Regions from separate parts of the Salipaludibacillus sp. CF4.18 genome, predicted to be linked through region 1. Evidence: riboswitches for the same ligand, from Rfam matches in the RefSeq annotation. Region 1 holds a riboswitch; each other region holds the start of a gene.
What was found. Region 1 has a riboswitch for thiamine pyrophosphate ahead of thiW (energy coupling factor transporter S component ThiW). Riboswitches for the same ligand answer to the same signal wherever they lie in the genome.
Positions count from the first base shown of each region.

Region 2: linked by a shared signal. The riboswitch ahead of thiM (hydroxyethylthiazole kinase) and the one ahead of thiW (energy coupling factor transporter S component ThiW) in region 1 are both predicted to bind thiamine pyrophosphate.
Region 3: linked by a shared signal. The riboswitch ahead of ACHABW_RS23720 (ABC transporter substrate-binding protein) and the one ahead of thiW (energy coupling factor transporter S component ThiW) in region 1 are both predicted to bind thiamine pyrophosphate.

Region 1 covers NZ_JBIMEV010000008.1:111,798-117,688, forward strand. Annotated here, with positions in the region: gene ACHABW_RS07875 (bifunctional homocysteine S-methyltransferase/methylenetetrahydrofolate reductase) at 1-103, opposite strand, end outside; gene metC (cystathionine beta-lyase) at 118-1,281, opposite strand; gene ACHABW_RS07885 (methionine biosynthesis PLP-dependent protein) at 1,281-2,402, opposite strand; SAM riboswitch class I at 2,505-2,620, opposite strand; TPP riboswitch at 2,906-3,019, shown strand; gene thiW (energy coupling factor transporter S component ThiW) at 3,133-3,606, shown strand; gene ACHABW_RS07895 (AzlD domain-containing protein) at 3,899-4,207, opposite strand; gene ACHABW_RS07900 (AzlC family ABC transporter permease) at 4,197-4,937, opposite strand; gene ACHABW_RS07905 (helix-turn-helix domain-containing protein) at 5,048-5,599, shown strand; gene ACHABW_RS07910 (glycerate kinase) at 5,713-5,891, opposite strand, start outside.
Region 2 covers NZ_JBIMEV010000058.1:465-6,355, forward strand. Annotated here, with positions in the region: gene ACHABW_RS21795 (NlpC/P60 family protein) at 1-1,280, shown strand, start outside; TPP riboswitch at 1,442-1,545, shown strand; gene thiM (hydroxyethylthiazole kinase) at 1,685-2,491, shown strand; gene thiD (bifunctional hydroxymethylpyrimidine kinase/phosphomethylpyrimidine kinase) at 2,515-3,336, shown strand; gene thiE (thiamine phosphate synthase) at 3,329-4,006, shown strand; gene ACHABW_RS21815 (ribonuclease H family protein) at 4,132-4,803, shown strand; gene ACHABW_RS21820 (hypothetical protein) at 5,196-5,336, shown strand; gene ACHABW_RS21825 (DUF3898 domain-containing protein) at 5,384-5,521, opposite strand; gene ACHABW_RS21830 (DUF3900 domain-containing protein) at 5,514-5,795, opposite strand.
Region 3 covers NZ_JBIMEV010000076.1:8,949-14,839, forward strand. Annotated here, with positions in the region: gene ACHABW_RS23700 (VanZ family protein) at 36-491, opposite strand; gene ACHABW_RS23705 (hypothetical protein) at 588-869, opposite strand; gene ACHABW_RS23710 (YkvA family protein) at 1,508-1,957, opposite strand; gene ACHABW_RS23715 (PAS domain S-box protein) at 2,567-2,938, shown strand; TPP riboswitch at 3,062-3,173, shown strand; gene ACHABW_RS23720 (ABC transporter substrate-binding protein) at 3,390-4,427, shown strand; gene ACHABW_RS23725 (thiamine-binding protein) at 4,443-4,733, shown strand; gene ACHABW_RS23730 (ABC transporter permease) at 4,886-5,650, shown strand; gene ACHABW_RS23735 (ABC transporter ATP-binding protein) at 5,652-5,891, shown strand, end outside.

The DNA.
Region 1 (5,891 bases):
TCAACTCTTCAAAGCAACCGTCCGCTCCATGTTGATAGAGCAACGTTCCCATTGCACCATCACCTACAAGAATATTATTCTTTATTTTTTCTAGGAATTCCATGTCACCATCTCCTCTCATAGCGTTTGATTAAAGGCTTGATCAAAGTCTTTTATTAAATCTTCTGATTTTTCCAATCCGACAGAAAGACGGAGCAAGCCATCTGAGATTCCTCGTTTTTCTCTTTCATGCGCTGGCATCGCGGCATGGGACATAAGAGCAGGATAAGAAAGAATAGATTCGACTGCACCGAGACTTACTGCAAAAACAGGTATCTCAATCGCATCAACAACCTTTTTTACTGCTTCTCTATCCACTAATTCAAACGAAAGAACGGCACCGGGACTATCAGATTGAGCCTGGTGAAGATCAAAGCCAGGGTGATCTTTCAAACCGGGATAATACACATGTTTCACTGCTGGATGAGTCGTCAACCATTGCGCAATCTCTGCCGCTGTTTTTGTCGAAGCCTCCATTCTCGTGTGCATCGTTTTCATTCCACGAAGAATCAACCAGCAATCCTGAGGTCCTAAAACTGCGCCAAAGCTGTTTTGTAAAAAGCCTAGTTTTTCTGCTAAAGCGGAATCTTTCACTACTGCTAAACCTGCAATAACGTCACTGTGTCCGCCAATAAATTTCGTAGCGCTATGAACAACTACATCCACACCAAGATCTAACGGACGCTGTAAAACCGGCGTCATAAACGTATTATCTAAAACTGTTAAACTACCACTTTCCTTGGCAAGATCAACAATCGCTTTGATTGGTGTAATTTTCATCGTTGGATTTGATGGTGTCTCAATGTAGATCATTTTTGTATTCGGTTGAATTGCTTGTTTTACTTCCTCAACCTTTGTCATGTCTACAAATGTATGCTCAATACCTAGTTTTGTAAGTACTTCTGTCGTAAACCGGAATGTCCCGCCATAAACATCTTCCGTGATGACCAGATGGTCGCCCGAAGACAGCATCATAAACGTCGTGGAGATCGCCGCCATTCCTGAGGCAAAAGCAAATCCAGCTGTTCCATTTTCCAATTGAGCAATGGTATCCTCCAAAGCCTCTCTAGTCGGATTCCCCGATCTTGCATAATCGTATTTACCGAACGAGTCCAGTCCCTCTTGATGGAATGTCGATGCATGCTGAATCGGCACACTGACAGCACCGTTTGTAGGGTCTGTTTTATGTTTATGATGTAAAATTCGTGTTTGCAGACTATATTCTAAAGAATCATTTTTCATTATTTCTCCCCCTGACTAGCTGTAACTGCTTGAAAAGCTTGCTCTAAATCAGCAATTAAATCTCGAGCTGATTCAACACCTACTGAGAATCTTAAAAGTCGATTGCAAACTCCGAGCTTGGTGCGAAGTTCTTCCGGCACATCCGCATGTGTTTGTGTCGCCGGATAAGTCATTAAGCTTTCAACCCCACCCAAGCTTTCTGCAAAGGTAATCAAAGATAAGTTTTGCAGGAATGGGTTCACATAAGATTCATCTTGAATCCGAAAAGACAGCATGCCCCCGCGCCCTGGGTAGATAACATCATCCACTAGTGGGTGCTCGTGTAAAAATTCAGTGATCTCTTTTGCATTTTGCTCATGTTTATCCATACGAAGAGCCAATGTTTTCATGCCTCTGATTACGAGCCAGGAATCTAAAGGTGACAGAATCGGACCAATGCTATTAAAGTAATAGAAAAGATCTTCACACAGTTTTTCTCCTTTTCCTACGATCAAGCCGGCAATCACATCATTATGACCTGATAGGTATTTTGAAGCACTGTGAATAACTATGTCCGCACCTTCTTCAATAGGGCGCTGGATGAGCGGAGTATAAAATGTATTATCTACAATGAGCAGAAGGTTAAATTCCTTTGCAAGTTTATTAAACGCTGCTAAGTCCGCTTCTTGCATAAGCGGGTTTGTCGGCGTTTCAATGTATAAAGCTTTCGTTTTATCTGTTATTTTAGAACGGAACTCCTCGACGTGTCTTGCATCACCATATTGAAAGCTCAGCCCCCAGCGACGCCAGCTTCCTTCAAACAGTCGGTACGTTCCCCCGTATAAATCACTTGATGCTATAATTTCATCTCCACTTTCAAATAGGGAGAGAACAATTTGAATTGCTGACATTCCTGAGGAACAGGCAAAACCCCTGTCTCCACCTTCTAATTTGGCAATTGCCTCTTCTAAAATATGTCTAGTTGGGTTGCCAGTCCTAGAATAATCATATCCTGTCGACTGTCCAATGCCTTCATGGCGGTATGCTGTTGAGAAATAAATAGGCGCGCTAACTGCACCTGTTGTTGTTTCACTTCTGTTTCCGATCTGAACGAGCGCTGTTTCAATTTCTTTACGGTCCATGGACACCGATACCTCCTCTAAACTAATACTTACTGCAATCAAAAAAACCTTCTTCTTATTTTTAAATAAGAAGAAGGTTTTGGATGTATATGTAAGGTCTTCTTCTTATCTTTGCAAGCACCTTGGCTTGCAGGAATTAGCACCTGACCACGGACAATTACTCGCAGCTGGTTGCTGAGACTTCAAAGGGCCTTTCCCTCCATCTCTCACAATAAGAATGTATCTGAATATTTAATTTTTATTAGGTCATTGAATCTATTCTATAGCATACGGGAAAAGAATGCAATATTTTTTTCTGGTCCAGAAGATAGACAATCTTAACTTCCGGTAGAACTTTGATCTCTTTTACTTTCAGATAATTTAACAATGATCGTTTGTTTAAAAATAAATGGTTGTTGTTAGTTGTTATATTAAAGGACTCCATGAAGGTCTAAAATGATGACATTCGTTAACACAGACGGTTGACATCAGCTTAAGGTTTGTTACAATCAAGGGAAATTAATACATACTACTAGGGGTGCCCATAAGGTGGGCTGAGAGAAAGGTGAATCAAACCTTTTAACTCTTTTGAACCTGACCTGGTTTAAACCAGCGGAGGAAAGTAGTGATAAATGAGATCGTATCTTTATCAACTTCGTGACCAAGGCCAGGTCCTTTCATTAAATGGAGGGGACTTGGCTTTTTTTATGTCTTTATTCATTTTTATATTTTATAAGGGGGAAATAACACAATGAATCGCACACACAAATTAACATTAATGGCGATGCTCATCGCTATTGGAATCGTAGGGGCCGCATTTATTTGGTTTCCGGCAGGTGTAGCTAGAGCTTATCCTATCCAACATGCAGTCAATGTAATTGCTGCCGTTTTACTGGGTCCCGGACCAGCCATAGTCATTGCATTCGCTATTGGTTTAATACGTAATATGCTTGGTCTCGGAACTCTTCTTGCTTTTCCAGGTGGGATGGCCGGTGCTTTATTAGCTGGTCTCGCCTATCGTTGGACAAAGAAAAAGTCGATGGCTGCTGTTGGCGAAATTATTGGAACGGGAATAATCGGTTCTCTTCTGGCTGTTCCTATTGCCCAACTATTCCTTGGTCAAGCTGCAGGTGTTTTCTTTTTTATTCCCGGATTCTTGATTAGTAGTATCGCCGGTGCAGCTCTAGCTTTATTAGTGTTAAGTAGAATAAGAAAAACGGCATAGCCGTCTTTTATTAAATACAGCGTCAGCTTCCACCGCCATCTTAGTATCAAGGGTGGGTTTCCCTTGATGCTAAGATGGCGGTGGAAGCTGCAAATTTTATAAATTCTCTAAAAAAAAGATCCTTTGAAGTGAGAGAAACCTTCGCTTCGGCCGGCTGTGTAGCACCTACTGTTTATACGTAGGATGCTACACGGTTTGTAATTTAAAATCAGTCTGTGCGAATATCTGGACCCGAAGTGGCGCATTTATGATTGCTAAATTACTCATAACCAATCCAGCATCTTTCAGCCATTTAAAAAAAGATCATATCTGTTATCCAAACCCCTGCTATGCCGCCCATCACTATAAGGACGAGGTTAAAGCGAAAGAACGCAAGTACAATGGATGTTGATGCCCCGATGATGGCTGAAGGTACATTCTCTACCGAATACAATATCCCCGGAAAAATAAGACTGGCCAGTACTGCATATGGTACAAATTCCAAAAATCGCTTCACAGGAGAAGCTAGTTTCATATTTTTCAGAAAAACCATTGGAAGCATCCTTGGTAAATACGTCACTAAGCCCATTGCGAGAACTAGAAGAATCATCTCACTCATCATCTTCACCTTCCTCTTTCGGGAATAACCAAACTCCGATAGTAGCTGTTAGGATCGTTGTAATGATGATCATCCAGCCAGTGGAAAACTCTATTGGAATGACCCAGTACAACACCGCATTAATCACAATCGCTATTCCTACTATAACTACGATCGGATTTGATTCTTTTAAACTAGGCACCAGTAATCCTATGAACATCGCATAAAGAGCGATGCCCATACTATTTTGAATCGATGCCGGAAGACCCATAGCTAAAAAAACACCAGCCCAAGTCCCAACATTCCAAGCTAAAAAAGCAATAAGATTTATTCCTATAACAAAGGAAGGTTGGAGCACTCGTTCCCGTTGCGACGACGAAACACTAAATGTCTCATCGGTTACCCCAAAAGAGAGCAATGCTAATTCTTTATTGGATGTCCACTTTGGCAAACGCTGTGATAATGAAGCCGTCATCAAAAAGTGACGAAGGTTCAAAATAAACGTCGTAATAATGATTTCCCAGTATGCAACCCCTGCGATAATTAGGTTAATACCAATGAATTGACTTGCCCCTGCAAAAATAACGAGAGACATGAGTAAAATCACGGCCTCTGGAATAAAAAAAGATTTCGCTAATAGTCCGAACGCGATAGCAATTGGAATATAACCTATTGCAACAGGAATACCTGCTTTTAATCCTTCCTTGAATGGACTGCTACTGACGATGTTTTCTTCTGCTAATGCGTTGGACATTCACTCACCTCATATGTATAATTTACTTTAATATACAATACATTCGGATGTTATACAATATAAAATACTTTTATACGTTATAACATACTATTACCCTTGGAGGTGTCCCTATGGATCCTGTAAATCAGCAGATTGCTTGGAAATTAAAACAATTACGCCGGTCGAAGGGTTTCAGCCTAGAGAAGACTGCAGAAGTAACGGGTGTGAGTAAAGCAATGTTGGGACAAATTGAACGAGGTGCTTCAAATCCTACTGTTTCTATCTTATGGAAAATTGCTAATGGCTTAAAAGTCTCCTTTTCTTCCTTTGTGGAAGAAGAAGAACCTTCTGTTTCCATTGTTCACTTATCTAATGTAAAACCTATTATTGAATCCAATGGTTCATATCAGGTTTTTCCTATCTTTCCTTTTAAACAAGATAAGCAATTTGAAATATATACGGTAACACTAGCTGAAAATTGTATGCAGGAGTCCGAAGCACATCAAAGAGGTGTGGAGGAGTATATTACTGTTTTAGAGGGCGAATTGACATTAGATATTAATACGAATGTCTATACAGTAGGGGAAGGTGATTCCATACGTTTTCATGCGGACAAGCCCCATGTATACATGAATAAAACTGCACAAATCCTTCGTTTTCACAATTTAATCTATTACGCTTAGGTTGAGAATGGCATTAATCTTCACTAATGCTATTTTTACAGATTGGTTTTTTAATTAGAATAGCGCGGTACTCGAATCTGCTTCCACGACTATTTGAAGATAAAAAAATAACCTCAATCTAGGCTATCTTTCCCATCCATTTTCTTCATTAACCTAGCTACGTTTTCCGAGATCTGACGAACGTGTTCTTTTGCTTTCGCCGGTAATTCCTCCATCAATAAAACTTCGGAGAGAGAACTAAACACAACGTCTATTCCTGCTTCATATACAGCTTCGTACCCTTCACCAATAC
Region 2 (5,891 bases), on a different contig from region 1:
AAGAAAGAACAATAATTCAGTCGGATTTATCAGATGCTGAGCAAGAGTTAGCGGATTTAGTTAGTGAGTTAGATGTGATTAATAATGAGATTGCTAGTATTGATGAAGCTTTGGTTGCGAACCAAAAAACGATTGATGATACAAATGAAGAAGTGGACTCTACAGAAAAAGAAGTTGAAAAACTCGAAGTTGAAATCAAAGAATTGGAAGATGATATTGAAATTCGATTTGAAATGTTGAAAGACCGTGCGAACGCTTACCAAAAAAATGGTGGCAGTTCCAGGTACTTAGAAGTTCTATTAGGCGCTGACAGCTTTGGAGATTTTGTTACCCGTTCTGTTACAATCACTCGAATTGCTAAAGCTGATAATGATTTTATTGAACAATTAGAGATCAACCAAAAAGAACTAGAAGAAAAACAGGCAATCGTTCAGGGGAAATTAGATGAACTTGAAGAATTGCAAACAGAACTAGTTGGAATGAAACATCATTTAGAAGACCAAAACCAACGTAACGATGAACTTAAAGACGAGTTAAAATCAAAAGAAGCTGAAATTGAATCAAAGATGGCAAGATTGTTAGAAGAAGATAGTAATCTTCAATCAGCAGAAGCAGAAATAGAGGCTAAGATTGATGCTGAAATTCAACGTCAAGAAGACTTAAGAATAGCAGAAGAAGCTGAGATTGCAAGACAAGCAGAGGAAGAGGCGGCAGCAACTCAGAGTAACACTAATTCTTCTGCTTCTGAAGCAGCAACTCAGACTAGCACTAATTCTTCGTCAAGTCAAAATGTTGCTTCTGCTTCAGAGGCAAACACTACTTCAACAGTAACTAATACTGATAATAAAAGTAAAAGTTCATCAAGTGAAACGAAGGCAGCACCTGCTCCTTCAAGCTATGGTGGGTCAGTCACCCAAGTTGGACGTAAATACATTGGGAATTCAACCTATGTTTTTGGAGGAGGGAGATCATCCTCTGATATAGCAAATGGTCGTTTTGACTGCTCAGCTTTTGTAAGCTGGTCATTCTCGCAAGTGGGTAAATCATTACCTGCTAGTACTAGTGGATTAGTTAATGCAGGACAAAGAATTTCTAGTAGTGATAAGCAACCTGGAGACCTAGTATTTTTTAATACTTACAAAACAAATGGACATGTAGGTATTTATATTGGTGGAGGCCAATTTATTGGTTCTCAAAGTTCAACAGGAGTTGCAGTTGCTAATATGAATAGTGGATATTGGGCAGATAATTTCAGCGGAGTTGTTGTCCGAGTTAATTAATAATGTTTCTGAAAAGCTAGTTTAGATATCTTCTAAGCTAGCTTTTTCTGTATAATGATATTAGGAAGTCCAATAGTTACCTAAATAGAATAATAAGAGTACAGCGAGTTCGTTGTAAGAAAAGAAGTATTATGCTAACATGGAGAAAATTTCAATTAAATAAGAGACACTAGGGGTGCTTTATCTAGCTGAGAGAGGTGCGTTACCTTAACCCTTTTAACCTGATCTGGTTGATACCAGCGTAGGAAAGTGGATGATTCCTTTATCGAATTAACATAGGTTACAATTAGTTAGTTCATAAAGTATCGCGTTTACCCGCTTCCTAACTGAGGAAGCTTTTTTGTTTTCAAAAGATAAGACGGCTATGCGTTTTTCCTATTACATAAATTGAGAGGAGACTGAAAATGAATAATCAAAAAATTGCAGAAATTTTAAACGAATTAAGAGAACGTAAACCCCTAATCCACAATATAACCAATGAGGTTGTGACTAATTTCACCGCAAATGGTCTTTTATCGCTTGGCGCTGCACCCGTAATGGCCCACGCGAAAGAAGAGGTTGAAGATATGACAAGTAACGCACAAGCGCTCATTTTAAATATAGGAACATTGGATGAAAACAAGGTGAAATCCATGGTACTTGCCGGCAAAGCTGCTAATGAAAAAGGTATCCCAGTAGTGTTTGATCCTGTTGGAGCAGGAGCAACGCCATACCGTACAAAGGTGGCCAGAAACATGATGGATAAAATAGCGGTAACTGTGCTGAGGGGCAATGCAGCAGAAATATCTCACATGATTGGACAGCAATGGGAAATAAGAGGTGTAGAAGCTGGAGAAACCGGCGGAAATAAAGTAGACCTAGCCAAGAATGCTGCCAAGCAATTTAACACGACAGTAGTGATTACAGGAAAAGAAGATGTCGTTTCAGATGGAACGTCGACTTACTTAGTAGAAAATGGACACGAGATGTTATCCAAAATTACTGGGGCTGGTTGCCTGTTAAGCGCTGTAATTGGTGCTTTTATCTCTACGGAAAAGGATCTGTTAACTGGCACAGTAGCTGCATTGGCAACCTATGGTATTGCAGCAGAAAGAGCCATGACGAGAGGTGGAGAAAAAGGACCTGGTTCTTTTCAAATAGAATTTTTAAATCAACTCAACAATATTAATTCTGAAATAATCGCAAAACACTTACTCGTTAAAGAAGTGTGATTCAAAAGAGAGGAGGGGAAGCTATGAACGTGAAGCATGCACTAACAATAGCGGGTTCAGATAGTGGTGGAGGAGCAGGGATACAAGCCGACCTTAAGGTTTTCCAAGAATTACAAGTATATGGTATGTCAGCGATAACTGCTGTTACAGCACAGAATACACTTGGAGTCCATGGTGTTTATCCGATGACAGTGGAAGCGGTGGAAGCACAGTTAACAGCTGTAGGTGAAGATTTAGGCGTAGATGCTTTGAAAACAGGCATGTTATTTTCAAGTGAAATTATTAAGGGAGTTGCAAATAAAATACGTTACTATGAATGGAAAAATATCGTGATTGACCCTGTCATGATTGCAAAAGGTGGTAGTAAATTACTCGAAGATGAAGCTGTAACCGCAATTATTCATGATTTAATACCGCTATCAACAGTCATTACACCTAATATACCGGAAGCTGAAGTTTTAACAGGTGCAAAGATCGTTACAATAAAGGATCGAAAAGATGCCGCAGTAAGCCTTTCTAAGATGGGTACAAAAAGCGTCGTTATTAAAGGCGGGCACGCAGAAGATGGCGAAAACGTAATTGATCTTTTTTACGACGGAGAAGAGTTCTATGAATTTAAAAATATTCGAAAAAACACGGTGAATACTCATGGGACAGGATGTACTTTTTCAGCAGCTATAGCGGCTGAATTAGCAAAGGGAAAGGAAATCGTAGAAGCCGTGAGAATAGCGGTGATGTTCACTCAGGCTGCGATAAAAGAAGATTTAAATATTGGACAAGGCCATGGACCTACCAATCATTGGGCCTATAACAGACAGGTGAATAGAGGGAGTATAGATGAATAATCTTAAAACTGAAACATTACGAGAAGCACTTGGCGTATATTTTATTATGGGGAGTCAGAATTGTATAACTTCTCCACAAAAAACGCTAGATTTGGCTTTAAATGGAGGCGTCTCTATCTTTCAATTTCGAGAAAAAGGAGAGGATGCATTCGTTGGGACTGAAAAGCGAGAGCTTGCCAAAGAACTTCAAGTTATTTGTCGGAAAAATAATATCTCATTTATCGTTAATGATGATCTAGAACTAGTGAAAGAATTGGATGCAGACGGAATTCATATTGGGCAAGACGATAAAGATTTAAAGTATGTGAGACGTGCATTTCCTGATAAAATCATTGGTATTTCAGCACATACATTAGAAGAAGTGGAAAAGGCAGTTGCGGGCGGGGCAGATTATTTAGGTGTAGGACCTATTTATGCGACAGAAACGAAAAAGGATACGAAGGAAGTGAAAGGAACAACATTAATTGAACAAATTCGTGATCATGGTTACACGATTCCAATTGTAGGAATCGGAGGGATAAATGCGAAAAGAACGCAGGAGGTGATTCTAGCAGGTGCTGATGGAGTTTCCGTGATTACAGCTATTAGCAAAGCGGAATCACCTGAGAAGGCATCTCAGGAAATAAAATCAGAGGTAACTCAAGCGAAAAAGATAAAATTCACGAAATGACTTGGTTTCTTCCAAGTCATTTTTTAAAATTTAGAGAGAAATAATTCTCCATCTTGAAGGGAACAATGGACATAATTGATTGTATGTTCTAATCTATAAATAAAACCTAGATAAGGTGGTTTAGTATGAATGTTAGATTTGAATTAACATATAAAACACCCAAAGGACTGGAAACTTCTTTTAGTTCGGAAGAGATGCGTGCCGGAAAAGCAATTTTAATTGCAGAAGATCTCGAAAGAACTGGTCGCATCAAACATTTAACATTTGTTGATAGCCAAGACACTACATGGTCTTTAAAGGAACTAAAAAAGTTTATGGAGGAAATCCAAACCGAGCCCCACAATGTTACCGTTTATTTTGATGGTGGTTTTGAACGGGATACAAGAAAATCAGGCGTGGGCTGTGCGATTTATTTTGAACAAAATGGTAAATCATTTCGACTTAGAAAAAACGCATTAATATTAGAGCTTGAGACGAATAATGAGGCTGAATACGCAGCTCTTCATCTCGCTTTACAAGAGCTGGAACTTCTGGGAGTTCATCATTTACCTATTCAATTTATTGGAGATTCACAAGTTGTGATTAATCAATTAAACGGCGAATGGGCGTGTACAGAGGAAGTCTTGAACAATTGGGCAGATCGGATTGAAGCTAAATTCAAACAATTAGGCATAAGACCGGAGTATGAGTCAATTTCAAGAAAACAGAATCGTGAAGCCGATCATTTAGCTTCCCAAGCGTTAAAAAATATCGACATCAGAAGTAAAATTGAGATAGAGTTTGAGGAACCAAAATAATCTCTTTAATTGTTTGTAAAGGTATTGAAGTAAGAGAGATTGTATTTTCATCGAACAGAATGCTCGAATATGCTTTAGGCGGACGCTTTCCGCGGGCAATGCTTCAGCTATTGCTTTTCCCTGTGGAGTCGCCGCCTTCGCTACTTCGAGTTATTGATGCAAAAAAAAGTCTGTGTAGACACCCTTTCTTAATGAGTGGTGTTTTTTGCTTTTCCAAGCCAAGAAACAACTTTCCTTTATAACAAAAGCGACAAAATAGAAAAAAAGACACTACGTTTTTTAAGATTAAATATGGATATTTATGTTAAAATACTGGTATAAGAATGGAAGATGATAAAAAGAGGGGCTTAACAAAATTGTAATTTTAAATAGTAAAGGGGGAGACGCTTTACATGAAAGAATGGTGGAATAGAAAGAAATTAAAAACGAGACGAAAGAAAAATAATGAAAAGTATTCAATTTTAGATTTTATTGTAGATTTTTTATTTTGGTTGCCGGAATTGGTTTTACTTCCATTCAGGTTAATTATTTGATTGATACGTGGTGTAGGAAGAGCGTTAAGGAATGTATTTGATGTTTTTTAGAAGCTTACTAAGTGATAAGATCGACCTGAAGAAAATGAATTGTATAGGTTGTCACTGAAATCTGATAAGAGAGCCTTTACTTCCATGTGATCCAACTTGAGCTTTAACTCGACCTCAGTCTGATGATCAATGATAGGGTAAGAAGCCTCTACGACCTGCTCTGTTGTCCATTTTCCTTGTAGCTGGCGTTCTCAAGGTATTTGACCATGCTTCGATCGAATCCTCTCCCTGTGCCCGTTCTTCACTGTCTTCTTCATATGTTTCAGCGATATATTGCTGGGCGGTTTCGACGACTTTATCTCGAATAATTTCTACCATCGACCGGTTGTATTCTATATATTTTAAGAAGTCTTCGGAATAACGTGCATGAGAGGATTGATGGATTTTCAGCCTCCATTCATTACGCAGTACAAAGTGGTAGGGTTAATGTTCCCTGGTTCTGTTTATGGACAACCGTCCACAGATAGTGCTTAGTTATGTTTAAAATTTTTCCCAAGCTGTTTA
Region 3 (5,891 bases), on a different contig from region 1:
TCTTCGTTCAGCTTCTTGACGTTAACTAATTTTCATTATGGACTTCTTATTGACTTTATTCTAACAATCACCATATACAATCCAATCCCAACAATGCCCCCTGAACTATCAATCAAGACATCCCCTACTTCCCCGCTTCTGCCAGGGATAAATAACTGATGTACTTCATCTGAAACAGCGTATAGAATAACAATTAGTGAAGCTACAGTTGCATCCCTAAAACTACGCTCACCACTCTTCCTCAGCGCATGTAGTGTCAAAATCCCAAGTGTCAAATAAGCAAAGAAATGAGCGTTTTTTCTTACTATATAATTAAAATTACTTATATCAAAACTTAGGTTAAGAGCGATACTTTCCACGGTGGATTTAATAATCTCTGTAATACCTGTACTCAACTCGCTGGATTCCGTTGCCGGCTGATGTGATAGATAAAAGATTAATGCCATCCAGCTAACCGCAGCTGTCCAGGAGAATGTTTTGTTTAATGTCATAGTTATGAAATCCTTTTTAGTAAAATTATTTTGAGTTTACGAGTGTTTATAGTCTCGTGAACTAAGAGTAACTTGAAAAGAAGCTGAGAACCGTTTCTACGGATCCAAATGATAATTAAAACGCAGTGTATTATCTTTGCTTATTTTTTCATAAGACGCATTATATTGGTGTTCGATGGCAGATTGTTCTTCGTATGAATAGAAAGAAATCAGATACACCACTTCTTGAAGTCTTGCTCGTAAACGAGGAAGATAATGACTCAAGTCAAACAAAGCTCCTTCTTTATCCTGACTCGGAGTGGTCTCAATGAGGTTAATCTCATACGCGATTTCTGCTTTTCTTACAGCAATAGCCTCTACTAATAGTGGTGTTGTCATCTTATACATCCTTCGCTTATTAATTTTAGCATAAGAAGGAAGAAAATATTCTTCTCAATACCAATGTATATCTCTAATTATTGAAACTATCATGTCTAAACTTATTCAGTACCAAAGACTAGATTATAGACTCATATAAACGATATTCGCTGAATATATCATATTTAGTACCATAACATTATACCTAATAATAAGTCAGTCAGAATTTGTCGGATACCCATTAAAATATTTTTTTATAATAAACACCTCTAAAATAAAGAACTTTGGCAGTCTTTTGAATAAACTTTGAGTCTCCGTATTTATTTTGTTGCTTCTTTATCAAGGAGTTGGAAGAATTACCGCTCCCTTTCCATGGATGATTGCAAGCCTCCTCGAGCAAACGAACGCTCTGTGGGGTCTCACAGATTTAAAATTCCCCATGGAGGCTGAAGCATTGCCCCACGGAAAGCTTCAGCCTAGAGAGGATTCGAGCCCTTCTTTTTGAAAAGAAACAACTATCTCTGAAAATTTTCAAACTCCCTTTTAGAAACATGGTCCGAATCTATACTTTCTGTGTATAAAAAAAAAGCCTGTTTAACAAAGGGTCCGGAAAACCTTTTTAAACGAGCTCTTTAGCTTTAAATAATGTAAATCATTTTTTATTTGTCTGTCGGCAAAAACTTTTCGTCAATATTGTCCAGCCCTTCTCCAAACCAATCCTTTATTTTTGTGTAAGCCTTGATTTTCGTGTCTTCACCTATGTGAGATCCCACTTGGTAAATGGCATAAACAATAATTGCCAGATCATCGGTAAATCCAATAGCTGGTATCATATCAGGGATGACATCGACCGGCAGGATCAAATACCCTAATGCTCCTGCGATAGTTAGTTTCGCCTTTGTCGGAACATTAGGATCCTTCATCGCATAAAACAGGATCAAGCTGTAATAAACAAGTTTAGATCCCATTTTTACAGCTGCTGATTTGAGCTTGCTCCAAAACTTATTATCATCATAATTATTGGCAGATGCTTTGATTAATAAATCATGATCCATACTTTCCAGTTTATTTTGGTCTTTTTCTTCTTTTTTTCCAAAGCATTTCCCCATCTAAATTCCTCCCTAATCTTTACATAAGATTATTCGATTTTTTCTTTATTTATAGCAGAAAAAAAATACATCATTTCGTGATTTTCCGACTGAATTCTATAGTCTTTTGTACATTATACTTTACTATTCTACAAATATAAACAAAAAATGATATTTATTAACAATATATCACCTTAAAATTTCTTTATTAAGAACGTTTTAAACAAGTATATAACATACTTATTCCATAATCTATTGTAGTTCAAAAGAATTATAAAAAAACTGTTTTTTTCTATATAATGTGACCAAACGTCCCTTTAATAAGCCGAAAACAACTGTTAAAATAGTAAATACCTAGGATGTTGTAGCTAAATATTAATAATTACCGTTTTATACTTCTGAAATTTGTTTCCTATATTGTTCGTTTTAATGAACTATAAATAGAGGAGGAACTATGTTGAAAATTTATCGTTTGGTACTCTCTCGCTATCATAAATATTGGTCCGAAAAACATCGTGTAAATGGATCCTATCAATCTCATAAATTCATTCGCCATCGTAACCTGTACAAGTTTTATCAAAACGGAAAGTAACTCTACTAAGAATTTTTGACGCATAAGGAGAACAAACAATGGATATCTCTTGTAAAAAGATTTTAAAAGAAAACAAAAACTACTATCAATCATTTTATCAGTATAATCCCGACGCCATTCTTTCTTTTGATTTATCAGGGATTATTTTAAACGGTAATGAGTCTGTAGAAAATTTAACTGGTTATTCAATCAGAGAGCTTCGCGGTTCTAGATTAAATTCTCTCGTTATTGAAGAAATCGACTCCAACCTTCTATACTATCTTTTTATCAAAGCAGAGGAAGGACTTATTGAAAATACGGAGGTGGCTATTCGCAATAAGTCTGGAGAACGGATTGAATTAGCCGTAGAAATGGCACCTCTATTTGTAAATGATGATGTAATCGGAATATATGGCATCCTAAAGGGGTAACAGAAGGGACGTTTCACTGCTTCCTTTGGAAGCAGTGAAACGTCCCTTCTCTCTTGTTTTATTTTTTGATCTGTGGCAAGATAAGAAGTGAAGATTCTTAATTAGAATGAATTGAATAGCTTTTTTTCAATGTAGGGGGACCAGTGTTGGCTGGTTGAGATTGTATCCGTGAGATACTTACTCTTAGAACCTGATCTGGCTAATTACCAGCGTAGGGAACATATGTAATTTTAGATGTGACTATATATGCGCTCTAGGCTTAAGCCTGGGGTGCATTTTTGCGTACTAAAACAAATATGTTCCTTGGCAAATTTTTCGGAACCGCCTCTTACAGAAAATTGCTTTCTTGCACTTTCTTTTTATGTTAAAAGAAACTGAAAAAGCGTAAGGGAGCGAATTCAAGTAACACCTTATTACAAAACATCTTATAGAAAAAACGGAGGGATTCTACATGAAAAAGCAATTATTTTCAATTTTTACGATACTATTCGTGATGACGGCTTGTGGAAATACAAATGAAGCGCCCAGTGAGGAAAACGTCAGTGATGAAAATCAAGCAAATGGGCAAAATGAGCAACAAACAGAGGAATTAGAAGAAATCGCAATGGTTCTTGATTGGACGCCAAACACGAACCATACTGGTTTATACGTTGCACAAGCGGAAGGATATTTTGAAGAAGAAGGATTAGATGTAGAGATTTCTTTGCCAGGTGAATCCGGTGCCGATCAAGTTGTTGCATCCGGTCAATCAGACTTCGGAATTAGTGCCCAGGAAACGATAACGGAAGCACGGATTCAGGATATCCCGATTGTTTCTATCGCAGCTGTCATTCAGCATAATACATCTGGATTTGCCTCACCTGCTGATAAAAATATAACTTCTCCCGCTGATTATGCTGGAAAAACCTATGGTGGCTGGGGTGCCCCTGTGGAAGAAGCCGTTATCGATTCATTAATGAGACAAGAAGACGCTGATGTGGAAGACTTGGAAATTGTGAATATGGGAAACACTGATTTTTTCACAGCGATCGAACGTGATGTTGACTTCGCCTGGATTTATTATGCCTGGGACGGGGTCCAAGCAGAATTGCGTGATATCGATCTTAATATGCAATATCTGACTGATTACTCTGAAGATCTTGATTATTACACGCCAGTTATTACAACGAACGAAAGCATGATTGAGGAAAACCCGGAAACGGTCGAAGCATTCATGGCCGCTGTTTCTAAAGGGTACGAATATGCAATCGAAAATCCGGAAGAAGCTGCTGATATTCTAATAGAGGCTGTACCTGATTTAGATGCAGAGCTTGTTCAAGCCAGTCAAGCTTGGTTGTCGCCTAAGTATCAAGATGATGCGGAAAAATGGGGCATACAAGATCAAGAGATTTGGGAAAACTATTCTAATTGGATGTATGAGAATGAATTAATAGAAACAGAGTTGGATGCTGAGAATGCATTTACGAATGACTTTTTACCTAAAAACTAAGTGAGGTGTTTTACAATGGCGAATGCCCTTGTCAGTATACAAATTATCCCGAAAACGAAAAACGGGGAAGATGTAATTCCTTATGTAGATGCAGCGATTGACGTGATTGAAAAGTCCGGTGTGAAATACCAGGTGAATCCCCTGGAAACGACGATGGAAGGCGAGCTAACCGAGCTTTTTGCGATTATCGAAAAAATGAACCATCGTATGGTTGAACTCGGTAGTGAAAGCATTATCTCACAAGTCAAAGTGTACTATAAACCTGAAGGTGCTTCGATGGAAGTATTGACGGAGAAGTACCGGTAAAAAAAGGAGAGGCAATCAATAGCAAAATGAAGAGTGTCTCTCTATGTTTTTTGATAATGAACGAAAATGATGTTTTTATTAAGTCATTGGAAAAGATCCAGTCGAATGGAGGTGCGGGGTGCTTGCAAGAACTGGCAAGGCCCCTATAGCTTATGAAAAAAATGCTGGCTCGAGGATGGCGGCCGTTGATGGTCATCATCCTTTTGCTGATTATATGGGAGGCGTGCAGCCGGTTGTTTGAGATTCCGACGTGGCTGCTTCCCGCGCCTTCGGATATTGTGAAAGAGGGGGTAACGAGTTGGTCCGTCTATAACCATCATTTGTTTTCAACGACGAAATTGTCGGTTATTGGGTTTGGGATCGGTGTGAGTGTTGGGCTTATTGTAGCTACGACGCTTCATTTGCTGCCGCCGGTGCGTCAAGCTTTTTACCCTTTATTGATTTTGTCACAAAATATTCCGATCATTGTGCTCGCGCCGTTGCTAGTGATTTGGTTTGGGTTTGGGATGCTTCCGAAAATACTGATCATCACGCTCGTATGTTTTTTCCCGATCACGGTCGCTACGTTGGATGGTTTTCGGCAAACGAGTCCGGAATTGTTGCATTATATGCGAATGGCTGGAGCCTCGAAGCGTCAAATTTTTGCTAAATTACAGTTTCCTCATGCGCTACCGTCGATTTTTTCTGGAGTGAAAATTTCCGCTACCTATAGTGTGATGGGGGCCGTAATTTCCGAGTGGCTTGGGGCAAACCAAGGGATTGGTGTGTACATGACACTTGCTCAATCGTCTTTCCGAACGGATCGGGTGTTTGTTGCGATTGGGTTCGTGATGGTGTTATGTTTGCTGTTTTTCGGTTTAATTGTCATGCTGGAAAGGTTGCTTATTAAATGGCGGAACACGGAGGGAGGAAAGTGACATGAGTGAGCTTGTCATTGAAAAAGTCACAAAGTCATTTGCCGATAAGAAGGTGTTAGAGGACATTTCGTTTACGGTAAAAGAGGGGGAATTTGTCTCCTTGCTTGGCCCATCGGGAAGTGGAAAAAGCACGTTATTTCATTTGATCGGTGGTATGTATACTCCGGATTCAGGTGATTTTTATTTGGACGGGAAGAAGATCAATGGAAAACGCGGTGCAATTAGTTACACGCCGCAAAGT